Regions from separate parts of the Streptomyces sp. NPDC048604 genome, predicted to be linked through region 1. Evidence: riboswitches for the same ligand, from Rfam matches in the RefSeq annotation. Region 1 holds a riboswitch; the other holds the start of a gene.
What was found. A riboswitch is a leader RNA that binds a small molecule or an ion and turns the genes downstream of it on or off. The one in region 1 is predicted to bind glycine.

Region 1 (3,836 bases):
ACCCACAGGAACGCCTCGACCTCGTCCGCGATCCGGCGGAACTCGGCGAAGTCCAGCTGACGCGGGTACGCCGACCAGCCGGCGATGATCACCTTCGGGCGGTGCTCCTTGGCCAGGCGTTCGACCTCGGCCATGTCGACCAGACCGGCCTCGTCCACGTGGTACGCGACCACGTCGAACTGCTTGCCGGAGAAGTTCAGCCGCATGCCGTGGGTGAGGTGACCGCCGTGGGCCAGGTCCAGGCCCAGGATCGTGTCGCCCGGCTGGGCCATGGCGAACAGCGCCGCCTGGTTGGCGGAGGCGCCGGAGTGCGGCTGGACGTTGGCGTACTCGGCGCCGAACAGGTCCTTCACCCGGTCGATGGCGATCTGCTCGGCGACGTCGACGTGCTCGCAGCCGCCGTAGTAGCGGCGGCCGGGGTAGCCCTCGGCGTACTTGTTGGTGAGGACCGAGCCCTGCGCCTCCATGACCGCGACCGGAGCGAAGTTCTCCGAGGCGATCATCTCGAGGGTGGACTGCTGACGGTGGAGCTCGGCGTCGACGGCGGCGGCGACGTCCGGGTCCAGCTCGTGGAGAGGGGTGTTCAGAAGCGACATCGGGAGGGGTCCTTAGTTGCCGGAGAACTGGGCGTACTCGTCGGCGGAGAGCAGGTCCTTCGGCTCCTCCGCGACGCGCACCTTGAAGAGCCAGCCGCCCTCGAAGGGAGCCGAGTTCACCAGGGACGGGTCGTCGATGACGTCCTGGTTCCGCTCGACGACCTCACCGGTCACCGGGGAGTACAGGTCGCTGACGGACTTGGTGGACTCCAGCTCGCCGCAGGTCTCGCCCGCGGCCACGGTGGTGCCGGCCTCGGGGAGGTCGGCGTAGACGACGTCACCGAGCGCGTTGGCCGCGAACTCCGTGATGCCGACCGTCGCGACACCGTCCTCGACGGCCGACAGCCACTCGTGCTCCTTGCTGTAACGCAGCTGCTGGGGGTTGCTCATGACCTGAATTCTCCTGTACGCGGGGGAGTGCTGGTGAACGGGGGAGTGAGTGCCGGACGAGACGTGCTCAGTGTCACTTCTGGCGCTTGTAGAACGGCAGCGCCACGACCTCGTACGGCTCGTGGGTGCCGCGGACGTCCACGCCGACGCCGGCCGTGCCGGGCTCGGCGTGCGCCGCGTCGACGTACGCCATGGCGATCGGCTTGCCGAGCGTCGGGGACGGGGCGCCGGAGGTGACCTCGCCGACGACCTCGCCGCCCACGACGACGGACATCCCGGCGCGGGGCACCCGGCGGCCCTCGGCGATCAGGCCGACCAGCTTGCGCGGCGGGGCGGTCTCGGCGCGCTCGGCGGCCTTCTCCAGCGCCTCACGGCCGATGAAGCGGCCCTCGTTGGTCGTCTTCTCGAACTTCACGACCCGGCCGAGACCGGCGTCGAACGGGGTGAGCGCGGTGGTCAGCTCGTGCCCGTACAGCGGCATGCCCGCCTCCAGGCGGAGCGTGTCGCGGCAGGAAAGCCCGCAGGGCACCAGGCCGACGGGCGCGCCGGCCTCGGTCAGCGCCTGCCACACGGCCTCGGCGTGCTCCGGCTTCAGGAACAGCTCGAAGCCGTCCTCGCCGGTGTAGCCGGTGCGGGCGATCAGCGCGGGGACGCCGGCGACGGTGCCGGGCAGGCCGGCGTAGTACTTCAGCCCGTCCAGGTCGGCGTCGGTGAGCTGCTTCAGGATGCCGGGGGACTCCGGGCCCTGGACGGCGAGCAGCGCGTACGCCTCGCGGTCGTCGCGGACCTCGGCGTCGAAGCCGGCGGCGCGCTCGGTGAGCGCGTCGAGCACGATCTGCGCGTTGGAGGCGTTGGCGACGACCATGTATTCGGTCTCGCCGAGCCGGTAGACGATCAGGTCGTCGAGGATGCCGCCGTCCTCCCGGCAGATCATCGTGTAGCGGGCGCGGCCGGCGCCGACCGTGGAGATGTTGCCGACCAGGGCGTGGTCGAGCAGCTCGACGGCCTGCGGGCCGGTGACCGTGATCTCGCCCATGTGCGAGAGGTCGAAGAGGCCGGCCTTGGTGCGGACGGCGTTGTGCTCGTCGCGCTCGCTGGCGTACCGCAGCGGCATGTCCCAGCCGGCGAAGTCGGTCATGGTCGCGCCCAGCGAACGATGCAGCGCATCGAGGGCGGTGAGGCGGGGGGCAGTGCTCATCGGGTGGCTCCCGGGTCCCAGGGGCGTGGCGTGCAGGGCACGACGTGCATGACGGGTGAGGACAATCCTCCCCATCTGTCATGGAACCTGAGAGGTTCACCGGGGGCATCCCCGGCTTGCACCTTGGGTGGGACCGCGACGACGCGGCCCGCTTTTCAGATCTGCCTCATCCACGCGGTATCGGGGCCTGAGAGATTCAAGGGAGGGTCTTGCTCCTTCGGCGCCCGGTCCGGATTGCTCCGGTCCGGGACTCTCCCGCGCGGATTCGAGCGGCCGGTATGTGGTTGTGTGCGCTTGGCGCGCACATCATTGCATGCGGGATCTCATCGGCAAATCGCTTGTGCCTCATTACCGTCTCTTTACACTTTGTGGGCAAGGGTCCTGGATGGACCCGGCAGGGGGAGTAGCGATGACCTGGCAGCGAACCGGCGCGATGGCGACAGGAACGGGAATACCGGCCCAGCAGGTGCGGGGCGCAGCCCGGCGCCGGTCGGCCCGTGTCCTGCGCGATCTGCGCGAGCGGGACGGCCGCGGCCCCCGCGTGCTCGCCTTCGCGGAGGGCGACGTGGTGGTGGTCTCCGGCCTCCCCGGCAGCGGGAAGTCGACGCTGATCCGTCGGACGGCCGAGGGCCGGGCCATCGACTCGCAGGACGTGCGTGAGCGCTGGGAGGCGAAGATGCCGGGCTTCCTGCCGTACGCCGTCTACCGCCCCCTGGTACGTCTGGCGCACTACGCGGGACTGCGCTCCGCCCTGCGCTCCGGCCGGAGCGTGGTCGTCCACGACTGCGGCACGCAGAGCTGGGTCCGCCGCTGGCTGGCCCGCGAGGCCCGCCGGCGCGGCCGCTCCCTGCACCTGATCCTGCTCGACGTCACCCCCGAGACCGCCCGCGCCGGCCAGCGCGACCGGGGCCGGGGCGTCTCCGGCTACGCCTTCACCCGGCACCGCCACGCCGTCGCCCGGCTGCTCGCCGCCGCCGAGTCGCAGCGCCCGCCGGCCGGCTGCGCCACCACCACGCTGCTCGACCGGCCCGCCGCCACCGCCCTGCGCCGGATCGCCTTCCGCCCGGCGCCGTAGCGACCCGGGCGGAACGGAGCGCAACCCTCCGCGGCCCGGCGCGGTCCTGGTGGGAGAAGTCACCGCGTCCGAATCGGGGGCAGCGTGCCCGCGCTGTCGGTCCGCGACGTTAAGGTGCCCGCAGGAAGCGCCGCCGAAAGGGAAGCACGTGGACATCGCATGGCCGGGCAACGAGCTGGAGGAGACGCTCGCCGCCGCGCTCGGCGCCCCTGACGCGGGGGCCCGGCTCGTCGAGGTCCTCGGGCGCAGCCACGTGTGGGTGCCCCTGCCCGAGGGCGGCAGCCCGCAGAGCCGCTCGCTCGACCTGCCCACCCTGGAGATAGACGGTGCCGCGTACGTCCCCGTCTTCAGCTCCGAGCAGCAGTTCCTGGCCTGCGTCGGCGCGCACATGTCGTACACCGTCGCCCCCGCCCGCGACTTCGCCCGCGGACTGCCCCCGCAGCTCGGCCTCGCCGTGAACCCCGGCGGCACCGTCGGCGTCCCGCTGCCCCCGCCCGCCGTCGCCGAGCTGTGCCGCACCGGCCGCAGCGCCCTCGACGGCCCCGCCTCCGGCGGCCGGGTCACCCTGTTCGAGCCC
Region 2 (3,836 bases), on a different contig from region 1:
ATGAGGCAGACGGTGCGCTGCTCGTCGCCGTTGGCGCGGTGGTACGCGCGGACCGCGAGCAGACCGGCCAGCTCGCCCTGGGAGCCGGCGTTGGGCTGGATGGACACCTTGTCGTAGCCCGTGACCTCAGCGAGGCGCTCCTCCAGCTCGGTGATGAGCGTGGCGTAGCCCTGGGCCTGCTCCATCGGCGCGAACGGGTGGATCTGGCCGAACTCGGGCCAGGTCACCGGTTCCATCTCGGTGGTCGCGTTCAGCTTCATGGTGCAGGAGCCGAGCGGGATCATGCCGCGGTCCAGCGCATAGTCGCGGTCGGCGAGCTTGCGCAGGTAGCGCAGCATCGACGTCTCGGAGCGGTGCGCGTGGAAGACCGGGTGGGTGAGGTACGCGTCGGTGCGCAGCGCGTCGGCCGGCAGCGCGTCCTCGGTGACGGCGTCGAGCGCCTCGACGTCGGCGGTGACGCCGAAGGCGGACCAGACGGCGGCGAGCTGGGCGCGGCCGGTGGTCTCGTCGCAGGACATCGAGAGGTGGTCGGCGTCGACGCGGTACAGGTTGACGCCGGCCTCGCGGGCGGCGGCGAGGATCTCGTCGGCCTTGCCCGGGACGCGGGCGGTGAGGGTGTCGAAGTACGCGCCCTGGGTGAGCTGCACGCCGCCGGCCTTCAGGCCCGCGGCCAGGATGGCCGCGTAGCGGTGGGTGCGCCGGGCGATCGTCTGCAGGCCCTCGGGACCGTGGTAGACGGCGTACATGCCGGCCATGACGGCGAGCAGCACCTGCGCGGTACAGATGTTGCTGGTGGCCTTCTCGCGGCGGATGTGCTGCTCGCGGGTCTGCAGGGCCAGGCGGTACGCCTTGTTGCCGTCGGCGTCGACGGAGACGCCGACGAGGCGGCCGGGCAGCGAGCGGGCGTGCTTGTCCTGGACGGCCATGTAGCCGGCGTGCGGGCCGCCGAAGCCCATGGGGACGCCGAAGCGCTGGGTGGTGCCGACGGCGATGTCGGCCCCGAGGGAGCCCGGGGAGGCCAGCAGGGTGAGGGCGAGCAGGTCGGCGGCGACGGTGACGATCGCGCCGAGCTCGTGGGCCTGGTCGATGACCGGCTTGATGTCGCGGACCGCGCCGGAGGCGCCCGGGTACTGCAGCAGCACGCCGAAGACGCCGCGCTCGGCGAGCTCGGCGGGGATGCCGGCGGACAGGTCGGCGACGACGACCTCGACGCCGGTCGGCTCGGCGCGGGTCTCGATGACGGCGATGGTCTGCGGCAGGGCGTCGGCGTCGATGACGTACACGCCGTTCTTGACCTTGCCGACGCGGCGGGAGAGCGCCATGGCCTCGGCGGCGGCGGTGCCCTCGTCGAGCAGCGAGGCGCCGGAGGTGGGCAGACCGGTGAGGTCGGCGACCACGGTCTGGAAGTTGAGCAGCGCCTCCAGGCGTCCCTGCGAGATCTCCGGCTGGTACGGCGTGTACGCGGTGTACCAGGCCGGGTTCTCCATGACGTTGCGCAGGATGACCGGCGGGGTGAAGGTGCCGTAGTAGCCGAGGCCGATCATCGGCGCGAGGATCTGGTTGCGGTCGGCGAGCTCGCGCAGCTCGGCGAGCACCTCCGCCTCGCTGCGGGCGGCCGGCAGGCCCAGGGCCTCGGCGCTCTTGATCACGTCCGGCACCGCGGCGGCGGTGAGCTCGTCGAGGGAGCCGTATCCCACCTGGGCGAGCATCTTGGCGCGGGCTTCGGCGTCCGGCCCGATGTGCCGCTGCTCGAAGGGGATGCCCTGTTCGAGTGCGGAGAGCGGGGTGCGGTTGGCGGTCATTGCGGAGGCCTCCTGGTCGTCACGACCCTGAAGGGGCACCACGACGCGCGGGTGCCCGGACGGCCTCCCCCTCTGTCATCTCAACCTGAGAGCTTCACCGGCGCGCGCGAACGCGGCCGGCTTTCACCGTCGGTGAGAGCGGATGCCGTCGGACTCCCGCTCTGCTTTCCAGAGTGACCTCGTCCGCGCGGTACAGGGGCCTGAGAGATTCCGGGGAGGATTTGCTCCTTCGGCGCCTCCGGAAACCTCCGGAGGACTCTCCCGCGCGGGGTCGACAGCCACAGCCAGCCTACCAGCGCCATTGCGCCTCCAGATCGCTCAAGTGGCCGATATCTCGGTTGTGCACTTTCGTAGTGGTGGGAGAGCAGTTGCGACCAGCTGGAGGGACCGTGCAGACCGACATCGATCCGCGCAGCCTGATCGGCCGCAAGGCGTACGACCGCAACGGGGCCAAGATCGGCACCGTGGACGAGGTGTACCTGGACGACGCGACCGGGGTCCCCGAGTGGGCCGCGCTGCGCACCGGCCTGTTCAGCCGGGACGCGTTCGTCCCGCTGGAGAACAGCGAGCTGGCCAAGGACGGGCTCCATGTGCCGTACGAGCGGTCCCTGATCAAGGAGGCCCCGGACTTCGGCGTGGGCCGGCACCTCTCACCGGAGCAGGAGATCCAGCTCTACCGTCACTACAACATCGCTCTGCCCCCGGCGCCCCACGAGGACCGCGACTTCGGCCGTCTTGCGGGCCGGGACGACGCCTGAGCGGACGGACGGCGCCCCAGCGGACTACGGCCGCGGGACCAGCGGCAGCGGGTCGGAGGGTTCCAGGTCGGGGTCGTCGACCGGGAAGGTGCGCACGCGCCCCGGTGCGGAGCCGGGCTGCTCGAACCGCACCGTGACCCGGCCGACGCCGCTGCCCTGCACCCAGCCGGGCCCGAGCTCGGCGTGCCGAACGTCCTGGCCCGGGGACCAGTGGCGCTCCGGCGGCTCGGTCGCGGTCGGCTGCGGTGCGGCGGGGCCCGACTCCTCGGCCGGTCTCCCGTCCGCGGCGTCTGCCGCTTCCGCGGCCACCGCGGCCTCGGCCGCCTCGGCCGCCTCCGCCGCCTGTGCGAAGAGGTCCTCCTGCGTGTAGTCGGCGAGCCCGCTGACGCCGACGCCGAGCAGCCGCACCCCGCCGGTGGTGTCCACGCCCTCGAGCAGCCGGGCGGCGGCCTCCCGGACCACGCCGAGGTCGTCGGTGGGCCCGCGCAGCGTCTCGGAGCGGGTGAGCGTCGAGAAGTCGAAGCGGCGCACCTTGAGGACGATCGTCCGCCCCGAGTGCCCGGAGGCCCGCAGCCGTCCCACGCAGCGCTCGGCGAGCCGCTCCACCTCGATCCGGATCCGCACCCGGTCGTGCAGGTCCACGTCGAAGGTGTCCTCCACGGACACCGACTTGGCGTCCCGCTCGGCCACCACGGGCCGGTCGTCGTACCCCTGGGCCATGCGGTGCAGCGACGCCCCGTGCGCCCGCCCCAGCAGCCGTACGAGCTCGTCCTCGCCGGCCGCCGCGAGATCCGCGACCGTGGTCATCCCGGCCCGTCGCAGATGCTCCCCGGTGGCCGGACCGACGCCGGGGATGATCCGCACCGACTTCGGCCCGAGCAGCTCGCGCTCGGTGCCCGGTTCGATCAGCACCAGGCCGTCGGGCTTGGCCTCCTCGGAGGCGATCTTGGCGAGCATCTTCGACCCGGCGAGCCCCACCGACCCCGTCAGCCCCGTGCCTCCCAGAATGTCCCTGCGCAGCCGCTCACCGGCCTCCCGCGCGCTCGCCGAGTCCCAGGCCACGCCCCCGGCCTCCAGGTCCACGAAGGCCTCGTCCAGGCTCAGCGGCTCGACCAGCGGGGACAGCCGCCCGAGCAGTTCCATGACCTGCTCGCTGACCGACCGGTACAGCGAGAACCGCGGCACCAGATAGGCCGCGTTGGGCGCGAGCCGGCGCGCCTGCGCCATCGGCATCGCGGAGTGCACCCCGAAGCGCCGGGCCTCGTACGAGGCCGTG

Region 2: another riboswitch for glycine. It lies ahead of gcvP (aminomethyl-transferring glycine dehydrogenase); the one in region 1 lies ahead of gcvT (glycine cleavage system aminomethyltransferase GcvT).

The regions. Positions count from the first base shown of each region.
Region 1 covers NZ_JBICVX010000002.1:439,806-443,641, forward strand. The annotation lists gene glyA (serine hydroxymethyltransferase) at 1-596, opposite strand, end outside; gene gcvH (glycine cleavage system protein GcvH) at 609-986, opposite strand; gene gcvT (glycine cleavage system aminomethyltransferase GcvT) at 1,060-2,184, opposite strand; glycine riboswitch at 2,350-2,452, opposite strand; gene ACGFMM_RS05865 (AAA family ATPase) at 2,594-3,259, shown strand; gene ACGFMM_RS05870 (enhanced serine sensitivity protein SseB) at 3,408-3,836, shown strand, end outside.
Region 2 covers NZ_JBICVX010000029.1:23,292-27,127, forward strand. The annotation lists gene gcvP (aminomethyl-transferring glycine dehydrogenase) at 1-1,802, opposite strand, end outside; glycine riboswitch at 1,981-2,076, opposite strand; gene ACGFMM_RS35065 (PRC-barrel domain-containing protein) at 2,192-2,560, shown strand; gene ACGFMM_RS35070 (DNA polymerase IV) at 2,585-3,836, opposite strand, start outside.